2 regions of the Kitasatospora sp. NPDC101235 genome follow, and region 1 is predicted to be linked to the other one. Evidence: riboswitches for the same ligand, from Rfam matches in the RefSeq annotation. Region 1 holds a riboswitch; the other holds the start of a gene.
The links. A riboswitch is a leader RNA that binds a small molecule or an ion and turns the genes downstream of it on or off. The one in region 1 is predicted to bind cyclic di-AMP.
Positions count from the first base shown of each region.

Region 2: it holds a riboswitch for cyclic di-AMP, as region 1 does, so the genes downstream of both, ACIRRH_RS19940 (hypothetical protein) here and ACIRRH_RS25765 (M23 family metallopeptidase) in region 1, are expected to answer to the same signal.

Region 1 covers NZ_JBIWNZ010000016.1:175,621-180,316, reverse strand. Annotated here, with positions in the region: gene ACIRRH_RS25780 (sensor domain-containing protein) at 1-467, opposite strand, end outside; gene ACIRRH_RS25775 (GNAT family N-acetyltransferase) at 659-1,252, opposite strand; gene ACIRRH_RS25770 (hypothetical protein) at 1,295-2,170, shown strand; gene ACIRRH_RS25765 (M23 family metallopeptidase) at 2,234-3,082, opposite strand; cyclic di-AMP (ydaO/yuaA leader) riboswitch at 3,096-3,254, opposite strand; gene ACIRRH_RS25760 (YiaA/YiaB family inner membrane protein) at 3,450-3,740, shown strand; gene ACIRRH_RS25755 (alpha/beta fold hydrolase) at 3,881-4,696, shown strand, end outside.
Region 2 covers NZ_JBIWNZ010000011.1:105,525-110,220, forward strand. Annotated here, with positions in the region: gene ACIRRH_RS19925 (IclR family transcriptional regulator) at 1-219, shown strand, start outside; gene ACIRRH_RS19930 (hypothetical protein) at 271-444, opposite strand; gene ACIRRH_RS19935 (hypothetical protein) at 547-1,164, shown strand; gene ACIRRH_RS19940 (hypothetical protein) at 1,228-2,667, opposite strand; cyclic di-AMP (ydaO/yuaA leader) riboswitch at 2,676-2,831, opposite strand; gene ACIRRH_RS19945 (MoaF-related domain-containing protein) at 3,355-3,684, shown strand; gene ACIRRH_RS19950 (alpha/beta hydrolase) at 3,839-4,696, opposite strand, start outside.

The sequences.
Region 1 (4,696 bases):
AAGCTGAACACCGCCCAGGGGAACATCACCACCTGGTACAGCACGGCCTTCCAGCCGGCCGCGTCCGCCAGCCGCGCGGTGATCGCGCCCCAGCTGCCCGGGCGGACCTGGCGCACCGGCTCCGGGCCGGGGACGTCCAGGGCCAGCATGCCGCGCACCCGGGCCCGCTCCAGCCGGCCGAAGCCGCGGGCGAGGCTGGTCAGGGCGCCCAGCACGGGCAGGCCGAGGACGGTCACGAAGGTGCCGAGGCCGAAGCAGAACATGACGATCGAGACGGAGAACCCGGCGATCGCCACCGGCAGGCCGCTGAGCGCGTAGCCGACCTCGCGGTAGTAGTACGCCGAGAACGGCGCCCGCCACAGGGCCGGCCGCCGCTCGGTCCGGCGGGCCCGGGCGGGGCGCGGGTCGTCACCGTAACCGCCCGGGACGTCCCACTCCCGGTCCTCCATGCTGCGGCTGCTGCTCATGCTCCCGGCCCCCGGCCCCTCGTACTGTCGGTCGTTCGTCCTGCTGACGGTGTCCAGTCTGACGGACGCGCAGGCCAGGCGTGATCCGGAGGCCTGGCGGATCCGGGGTGGGGTTAACCCCCCTCCGCCGCGATCCCCTCGTTCGGTCCGCCCTGCGTCCGGGCGGCCGCCCCCCGGCCCGTCCGCGGCGTTCAGCGGTCCGGGCCCGGCCTGCGGGCGCCCGGGCCCGGCCACTCGTCGGCGAGCAGCGAGTAGAGGAACGAGTCGGACCAGACGCCGTCCTTGAACCCGTCGTGCCGCAGTCGCCCCTCCAGCCGGAACCCCCGCCCGGTGAGCACCTTGACGGAGGCCTCGTTGGCCACCGCGACCCGGGCGGCCAGCCGGTGCAGGTCCAGGACGTCGAAGGCGAGGCCGCAGAGCAGGCCGACGACCTCGCCCGCGTAGCCGCGGCCCCAGAACTCGCGGGCCAGCACGCACCCGAGGTGGGCGGCCCGGTGCCCGTCGAGGGTGAGCGAGGCCTGCCCGACCGGCGTCGCGTCCTGCGGCTCCTCGGCGTCGGCGAGCCTGGTGACGGCGAGCCGGTAGGTGTCCCGCTCCTCGGCCATCGCCTCCTCCAGGTAGAGCTCGACCTGGTCGGCGCAGGCCTCCCGGCCGCTCGGCCCGAAGGGCAGGTGGCGGGTGACCTCCGGGTCGCCGAACAGCGCGTGCAGCGCGTCCACGTCGCCCTCGGTGTGGTGGTACTCGCGGACGGCCAGTCGCGGGCCGGTGAGTCGTACGGGGACCATGGCTGCCGACCCTATCCCCGCCCGGCGGCTACCGTTCGGACTATGAACGACGAAGACCTGCGGCTCGCCCCGCGCACCAAGGCCGCCGACCTGCTCGCCTGGGCGGCCGAGCAGGGCCGCGCGCCGGTGGCCGAGGGGCCGCTGCGCGCGGTGCTGGCGCTGCTGGAGCTGGGCGAGGGCAGGATGCACGACGGCTGGCCCGAACTGACCTCCGACGCGGTGGAGCACCTGCTGTACGAGCGGCTCCACCTGTACGTCCAACCGGCACCCGAGGAGGACCCGCTCGCCTACGGCGACGCCGTCCGGCTGCTGATCGACCACCAACGGGCGGCCCGGCGGCTCAACGCCAAGCGCCAGGAGCGGCTGCACGCGGAGGCCGAGTGGCAGGGCGAGGTCGCGGCCGGGCTGCTGCGCCGCGCCGACCTGGTGACCTGGCCCCGGCTGTACGCGCTGCTGCTGCACGCGCACGGGGTGGACGTCACGGACGGGGCGGCGGTGCGGGACTGGCTGGCCGGCTTCGGGGAGCTGGCGCAGGAGGAGCGGCTGGCCGCGTACGAGGCGCTGGTGCCGGCCGGCTGGCTGGACGAGCCGGACGAGCAGGGCTGGGGCCCGGGCCGGGTGCTGTCGGTCGGCATGGCCACGGACGGCGCGCGGCGGCTGCTGGAGCAGGGCCTGATGCGGCGCAGCTACCGCAACCTGGCCGAGCTGACCGCGCAGGGGCGGCCGATGCCGGACGAACTGGCCGGGGACTTCGGGCAGTTCGAGGAGGCGGCGGTCGACGCGGCGCTCGACCTGTTCGGCGGGTGGACGGTGCCGGGGCTGCCGCGGCTGCTGGTGACGGAGTTCCCGGAGCTGGCGCCGGAGCCGGGCCCGGAGGAGATCGAGGCGTACCTGGCGCAGCTGCCCGTCGAGGAGTGAGACGCCGCGCAAAGCCCCCGGCCCGGAGCGGGTGCTCCGGGCCGGGGGCTTCGTGCGGGTGCGTCAGGGGTTGAGGCCGCGCTGCTGGAGCCAGGGCTCCGGGTCGACCGGGGCGCCGCCGCCGGGGCGGACCTCCATGTGCAGGTGCGGGCCGGTGACGTTGCCGGTCGCGCCGACCTTGCCGATCTGCTGGCCGGAGGCGACCTTGCCGGAGCCCTTGGTGATCGAGGAGAGGTGGCAGTACCAGATCTCGGTGCCGTCGGGCAGGGTCTCGACGATCCGGTAGCCGTACGAGCCGGCCCAGCCGGCCGAGGTGATGGTGCCCTGGCCGAGCGCGTAGACCGGGGTGCCGGTGTCGGCGGCGAAGTCCAGGCCGGTGTGCAGGTTGGCCCAGTAGCGGGCGCTCTGGCCGTAGTGGGCGGAGAGCCGGTAGTCGTTCACCGGGAGGGTGAGGGCGGCGGCCTTGGCCCGCTCGGCCTCCTCGGCGGCGCGCTTGGCCTCGACCTCCTTGGCGGCGGCCTTGGCCTCCGCCTCCTGCGCGGCCTGGAGCCGGGCGGTCTCCTCGGCGGCGGTGCGCTGGCTGTCGGCCTGGTGCTGGATGCGGGCGGCGAGCGCGAGGCCAGGGTCGGCGGAGAGGGCGACCGGGGTCTCGTCCGGGGCCTCGACGGCGGGGGCGGCGGCCGGGGTCGCCGAGGCGAAGCCGGTGGCGCCCAGGGTGGCGGCGACGGCGGTGACGCCGAGCAGCGGGGAGGCTCCGCGGGTCTGACGCGGCATCCGGTGGCGGTTGGTCTCGGCCTCTGCGCCGAAGGCCTCGGGACCGAAGTCCTCAGGGCCGTCCGCGCCGGGGTGGTCGAGGAGCTGGGTACCGGCTGCGAAGCCGGCCGGGTGTGCCGGGGTGTGCGTCGACGCCACGGGAGGCGCGCTCCTTTCCTTCCTTCGCGCCTACCGGGTTAGCTGACGGGTTCGGAGCAGGAAGGTCTCCTACGGCCGGGCCGGAGCCCCGCCGATTCACCCCAAGGAACGTGGTTCCCCGGCTCCCTGACCTGCCCGGAGGCCGGTCGGCGGGATTAGGCGACGGCGCACGGTGCCGTCTGGGTACGGCGTTGACAACCGTGCTGCGTTATCAAACGTTAATCCTAGGACGCTCCGATTCCAAGCCATCCGTTTGGAGCAGCTCGGTGGAAGGTGATCGGACGTCAACGAACGGCCCCTCATGCACGGCCTCACCTGAGTACCCCTACTCATGTGCGGCCCGGCGGGGCCGCCGCATCCTGACGCCATGAGCGCACCGATGCAGGCCCGCACCACGGCCGCGTACTTCGTCCAGGCCGTCCTCTCCTTCTCCCTGTCGGGCATCGCCCTCGTCGCCGGAATCGTCTACCTGCCGGTCGGCGGATGGACCCGGGCCTTCCTCGGGGTCGGCCTCCTCTACACCGTCACCTCCGCGTTCACGCTGGCGAAGGTGATCCGGGACCGGCAGGAGTCCAGCGAGATGATCACCCGGGTCGACCAGGCCCGACTGGAGAAGCTGCTCAGCGAGCACGACCCGTTCAAGGTCGAGGGGGCCTGACCGGCCCCTTCCCCTTCTCCCGGCCCGCCACCGCGGCCCGTCGCCGACGGTCGCTTGACGGCTAAGGCTATTAGCCTTAGCTTTATGGCTATCGGCAGCACAGCCGATGCCCCGCACCGACGGCCCGAAGGGGACCACCCATGAACGGCACCATCACCCCGAGCACCCGGTACCTGACCGCTCCCGGCGGCCGGATCGCCTTCGACGACACCCGGCAGGGCGACGGCACCCCCGTCGTCCTGCTCCCGGGCATGCTCGACAGCCGGGCCGCGTACCGGCACCTGCGCCCGCTGCTCGTCGCCGCCGGCCACCGGGTCGTCACCATGGACCTGCGGGGCTTCGGCGAATCCTCCGTCACCTGGGACGACTACAGCCCGGCCGCCATCGCCGGCGACGTGCTCGCCCTGCTCGACCACCTCGGCATCGACCGCGCCGTCCTCGCCGGGAACTCGTACACCGGCGCGACCGTCGTCAAGGCCGCCGGGGACGCGCCCGAGCGGGTCGCCGGGATCGTCCTCCTCGACGCCTTCGTCGAGAACCCGCCGCAGGGCGCCCTGATGCGCGGCGTCATGGGCCTGATGGGCGCCGCCCTCGTCCACTGGCCGGCCTCCTGGGGCTTCTACCTGCGCCGGATGGCCTTCCCCGGCGCCAAGCCCGCCGACTTCGACGCGTACGTGGACGGACTGGTCGCCGCGCTGCGCACCCCGGGACGGAAGACCGCCACCCGCGGGTACGTCCACGGCGACTCGGCACCGGTCGGCTGGACGGCCGCGGTGCGGTGCCCGGCGCTGGTGGTCATGGGCAGCAAGGACCCCGACTTCCCGAAGCCGGAGCTCGTGGCCGACCGGCAGGCCGCCGCACTCGGCGCGCGGAAGGCGATGATCGAGGGGTCCGGGCACTACCCGATGGCCGACAACCCCGCGGCCACCGCGGACGCCCTGCTGCCGTTCCTCGCC
Region 2 (4,696 bases), on a different contig from region 1:
GAGGCGCGCTCGCGCGGCTACGTGGTCGACGACCAGGAGCAGGAGATCGGCGTCCGCTGCATCGCGCTCGCCGTCCCGGGCGCGCCGACGCCCACGGCACTCTCGGTCTCCGGCCCGGAGGCTCGCATCCGGGCCCTGGAGGAGCAGGCCGGGGCCGCCTCGCTGGTCCCGGTGATGCACCGGATCGCGACCCGGCTGGGGCAGGTCCTCGCCCCCTGACGTCCCGTCAACCCCCGTTGTCGACCCATCCGGTCGGGGCGGAACGCCGCTTCATCCGTTCGGGCGGACGACGGGCGGGTTGCCCCCGGGCTCCGGCGACGGCTCCGCCACCCTGGTGCCGACGCCGCCCGCGACGGCGCGGGCGGCCGGGACGCGAAGGCAGGGTGAGCGGGGATGGAGCAGCAGCACCGGGACGTTCGGGGCGGTGAGGTACCGGGTGGCCACGTACCGGGCGGTGGTGTGCGGGGCGGTGGCGCACGACCTGCCGCGAGAGGCCGGGGGTCCGGCGGGGCCGGACTGGTCGCGGCCCTGGCGGCGGGGTACGCGGTGACGGTGCTGGCCACCGACCCGTCCTGGGCGCTGCGGCGGCCCGAGCCCCGGCCCGCGGTGGAGGTCGTCGCGACGGGCGCGTCCACGGTGTCCACCCTGCCCGCCCCGGCGACGCCCGAGGCCTCCACCCTGCCGGCCCCGGCGAGGCCCGGAGCAGCGACGGACGCGGGATCCGAAGCCTCCACACTGCCCGCGCCGGCCGCAGCTCGGCCGTCCGCCTCCGACCTGGAGGTGGTCCGGACCGCCCCGGACCCGGCCACCCCCGGCGGCACCACCACCGTCCGCGCCTTCGTCGGCAACGCGGGCCCGGACACCACCGCCTCCCCGTTCACAGTCGTGGTCACCCTGCCGGAGGGCGTCAGCCCCGAGGGGCCGTACTTCCCTTCCGACTGCCAGGTGCTGGGCCACGGCCGCACCGTGCGGTGCGTGTTCAAGCCCGGACTGCGGGAGGGACGCAGCGCGACCGCCCTCATCCCGGTCCGGCTCAACCCGGGGCTGCCGGTGGGCAGGCTGAGCGGCGGCTCGGTCGTGGTGCGCAGCGCGGACGACCGGAACGAGGGCAACAACCGGCAGCCGTTCGACATCACGGTGGTCGGGACGACTGCCGGCTCCTGAGTCGCGCGGTCCCGCCGGTGGGGCCGACCCGGCCTGCGGGAGCGTCCTGCCGGTGGCCCGTTCCTACCGGTAGACGCGGACGTAGTCGGCGGCGAAGGTGATCGGGGCGGTCCCCTGCGGCGCGGGGTGGTACTGCCCCGCGCACACCGAGAGGTTGAGGTTCAGGTAAGCCGACCAGTTGGCACCGACGCCCTTGCCGTCCGAGAAGACCTTGACGCCGTTGACGTACCAGTCCACCGAGTTGGCGCCGTAGTGGGTGCCGATGGTCACCCACTGGTCCTTCGCGATGGCGCTCGCGTCGGTGTAGTACCTCGCGTTGCCCGGGTTGACGTGGTTGGTCAGCTCCAGCAGGTTCGGGTTGTCGGGGTGGTACTCGAAGGAGTCGACCTCGCCGTTGCCGTTCTTCCAGGTCCACAGGGCCGGCCAGGCGCCGCTGCCGGCGGGCAGCTTGACCCGGGTCTCGGCGTAGTCGCCGGTCTTGACCCGGAAGCCCTCGCTGGAGCCCTCGGTGGTCAGGAACCCGGTGTTCCAGGACTGCTTGCCGTTCTCCAGGGCCGGCCCGCCGGGCGTGGCGGTGAAGGTGGCGACCCCGTTGGCGACGCTGACGTTGTTCCTGTTCAGCCAGTCGAGTTTGTTGTCGCCCGGGTTGTGGTCGCCGTACCTGTACGCGGTGCTCTTGTCGCCGACCCAGCGCCGGCCCCAGCTGATCGCGCCGTTGAACTCGTCCGACCAGGTCAGCGACTTGCCGGCGACCGGGGAGGACGGCGGCGGGGTGCTCGGGGTCGGGGTGGTGCTCGGCGCCGGGACCGACGTGGTCGACGTGGTCGCGGTGGTCGAGGTCGGCTCGCCGGTCGGGGTCGGCTTGGTGGTCGAGGTCGACGTCGGGGTCGAGGTCGGCTCGGCGGTCGGCGTCGGGGTCGGGGTCGGCTTGGTGGTCGACGTCGGGGTCGAGGTCGGCTCGGCGCTCGGCGTCGGGGTCGGGGTCGGGGTCGGGGTGGACGTCCCGGCGGCGGAGACGACCAGCTGCTGCGAGGGCAGGTTGTGCCAGGCGCCGCCGAGCTCCTGCCAGAAGCCGAACCGGGTGTACGTCCCGGCGGGCAGGGCGCGCGCACCGCTGGTGAACTCGACCCCGCTCGGGCAGATCTGCACGTTGGAGGCGTTGCCGGGGTAGTCGAGGTTGTTGCCGCGCGCGTCGCGCACGCCCACACCGACCGTCTTCGCGGTGAAGCAGGCCACGGAGTGCAGGCCGAGCGAGGCGGTGGTGGCCCTGCCCGCGACCATGGTGGCGGGGCCGAGCCGGTCCTGGGTGACGGCCGACGCGGTGACGGCCTGGGCACCGGTGACCGCCGACAGACCGAGCAGCCCGGCGCCGCTGATGGCGAACGCCCCGGCGGCGGCGAGGGCGGCGTTGCGTCCGCGGTGGGACGGACGGGCGTGGCGCGGTCCGCGGCGGCGGGCGGACGCGGGCGCCGGCCGGTGCGTCGAGCTGGCAGGCTTGGGCATGGGACGACCTCTGCGACGCCTGCGAGGTGAGCTGTCGGGTTCGGGCTGAGGTCGCCCGGCCGCCTGCGGAGCGGCTTCACCCCTAGCCGCGGCCCGAACGCTCTGGCGTACGGGCCGGGCGCTGACCTTGGTTCCCCCGCTCCCGTCCTCTGTGGTGCTCGGCGACCCGCCGGCGGGTGGACAGGATTCGGCGTCCCGGCGGCGGGGTCCGCGAGGGCGGACGACCGTTGCAGGCTAGGTGGGTCGTGCACGAGCGGACAACTCGGACGGGCAGGTTGTCGCGCAGCTCACAGTGGTGTCGATCAACGACGCTGCGTGGCAGTCGAGTTGATCAATTTCCGGGAGCGGGAGGGCCAAGGCGGGCCAGGCGGACGGGCGGACAGCCGCGGACGGCTCGGGTCAGGTCAGCTCAGCCAGGCGTTGACCTGGCTCGCGGCGTCCGGCGCCCAGGCGACGGTGTGTGGGGGTACGTCCCATGGCCGGACGGCAGGACCGGCGCGCGCTCCTGCCCATGTGCCGGTCGCACATCCGGGCGGCTGTGTGGTGCCGGACCGTACCGTGGCGAGTGCCTGACCGAGTGCGCCCGGTCGGATAAATTGGAAGCCTGACATCTTCCGCCGTGCACAAGAGCGGCGAGCCCGACCGGATGCTCGCCACGACCGAACAGGAACGAGGACCCGCCCCACCATGACCGCGCCCCTGCCCGCCTTCGCCGGCCGTACCTACCTCTTCCGGGCCGACAACGGCGCGGCCTTCCGCAACACCTACTCGGCCGACGGCACTCGGCTGCGCTGGGAGGGCCTCGGCGAGTCCGCGGGCCAGTGGGAGGACGTGCGGCTGCACGTCGCCGAGGTCGCGCCGGAGATCTACTTCGTCAGCTGGACGGAGCAGAGCGGGATCACCGTCAGCCACGTGATGGACCTCGGCAAGCTGACGGTGCGGGCCTTCTGGACCTTCGAGGGCGAGGGCGGCCGGGTCGGCGAGCTGCACACCGGGACGCTGGAGCGGGTGGCCTGAGCGGCGGGACCGCTGCGCGGGAGCCGTACGGCTCGTGAACGACCGAACCCCCGGGGCCGTGGCCCCGGGGGTTCGGTCTTCTCCCCAGCCTGTTCGGATGGTCCGGGCGGTCCAGGCGCCGGGCGGTCCGGGCGGCCCCGGGTGCCGTTCCCCGTCAGACGGTCTGGTTCGGCACCTTGAGGTGCTGGGACAGCCACTCCAGTGAGGAGGGCAGCAGGGCGCTCCAGGTCTCGAAGTTGTGGCCGCCGTTCTCCAGCATGCTGTACGAGACCTTCATCGGGCTCTGCACCGCGTCGACGAAGGCCTCGGTCTCCTGCCGGTAGTTGCCGTCGCCCTTCTTGGTGCCGGCCAGCAGTACGGACACCTTCGGCTGCGGCAGGTTCTTCAGCCGCCACAGCAGGTTGGCCTCGTCGCGGCGCTGCTTGCTGCCGCCGAACAGGTCGCCCGTGGTCGGGTCGTCGGCGGCTTCGTAGTAGGCGGAGAGGGCGACGGCGGTCGGGAAGACGTCCGGGTGGCGCATGGCCAGCTTGAGCGCGCAGTAGCCACCGGTCGAGTTGCCCATGAAGGCCCAGGCCTGCGGGTCGCTGGAGACCCGGAAGCTGGCCTGGATCGCCGAGGGCACGTCCTTGGTGAAGTAGGTGTCGGACTGCGGGCCGTTCGGGACGTCCTCGCACTCGGTGTCCTGCGGCAGTGCGGGCGAGGGGCGCACCAGGACCATGACGGTCGGCTGCATCCGCCCTTCCTGCAGCAGCTTGAGCGCGGCACCCGGATAGTTGAAGCGGGTGATCAGGTTCTCGGCGATTCCTGGGAATCCGGTGCTGACGATCACGGCCGGGAACTGCTTCTGGGCGTACTCCGGCTGGAAGTACTGCGGGGGCAGGTAGACGTAGCCCTCGGTGGACAGCCGACTGACCGCGCCGTCGATCCGGACCTTGCGGATCTCGCCGGACTGGCTGGGCTCGCGGCCCATCGCGCCGCCGCCCTTGACCGCGGCCTGCCCCATCGTCTCCAC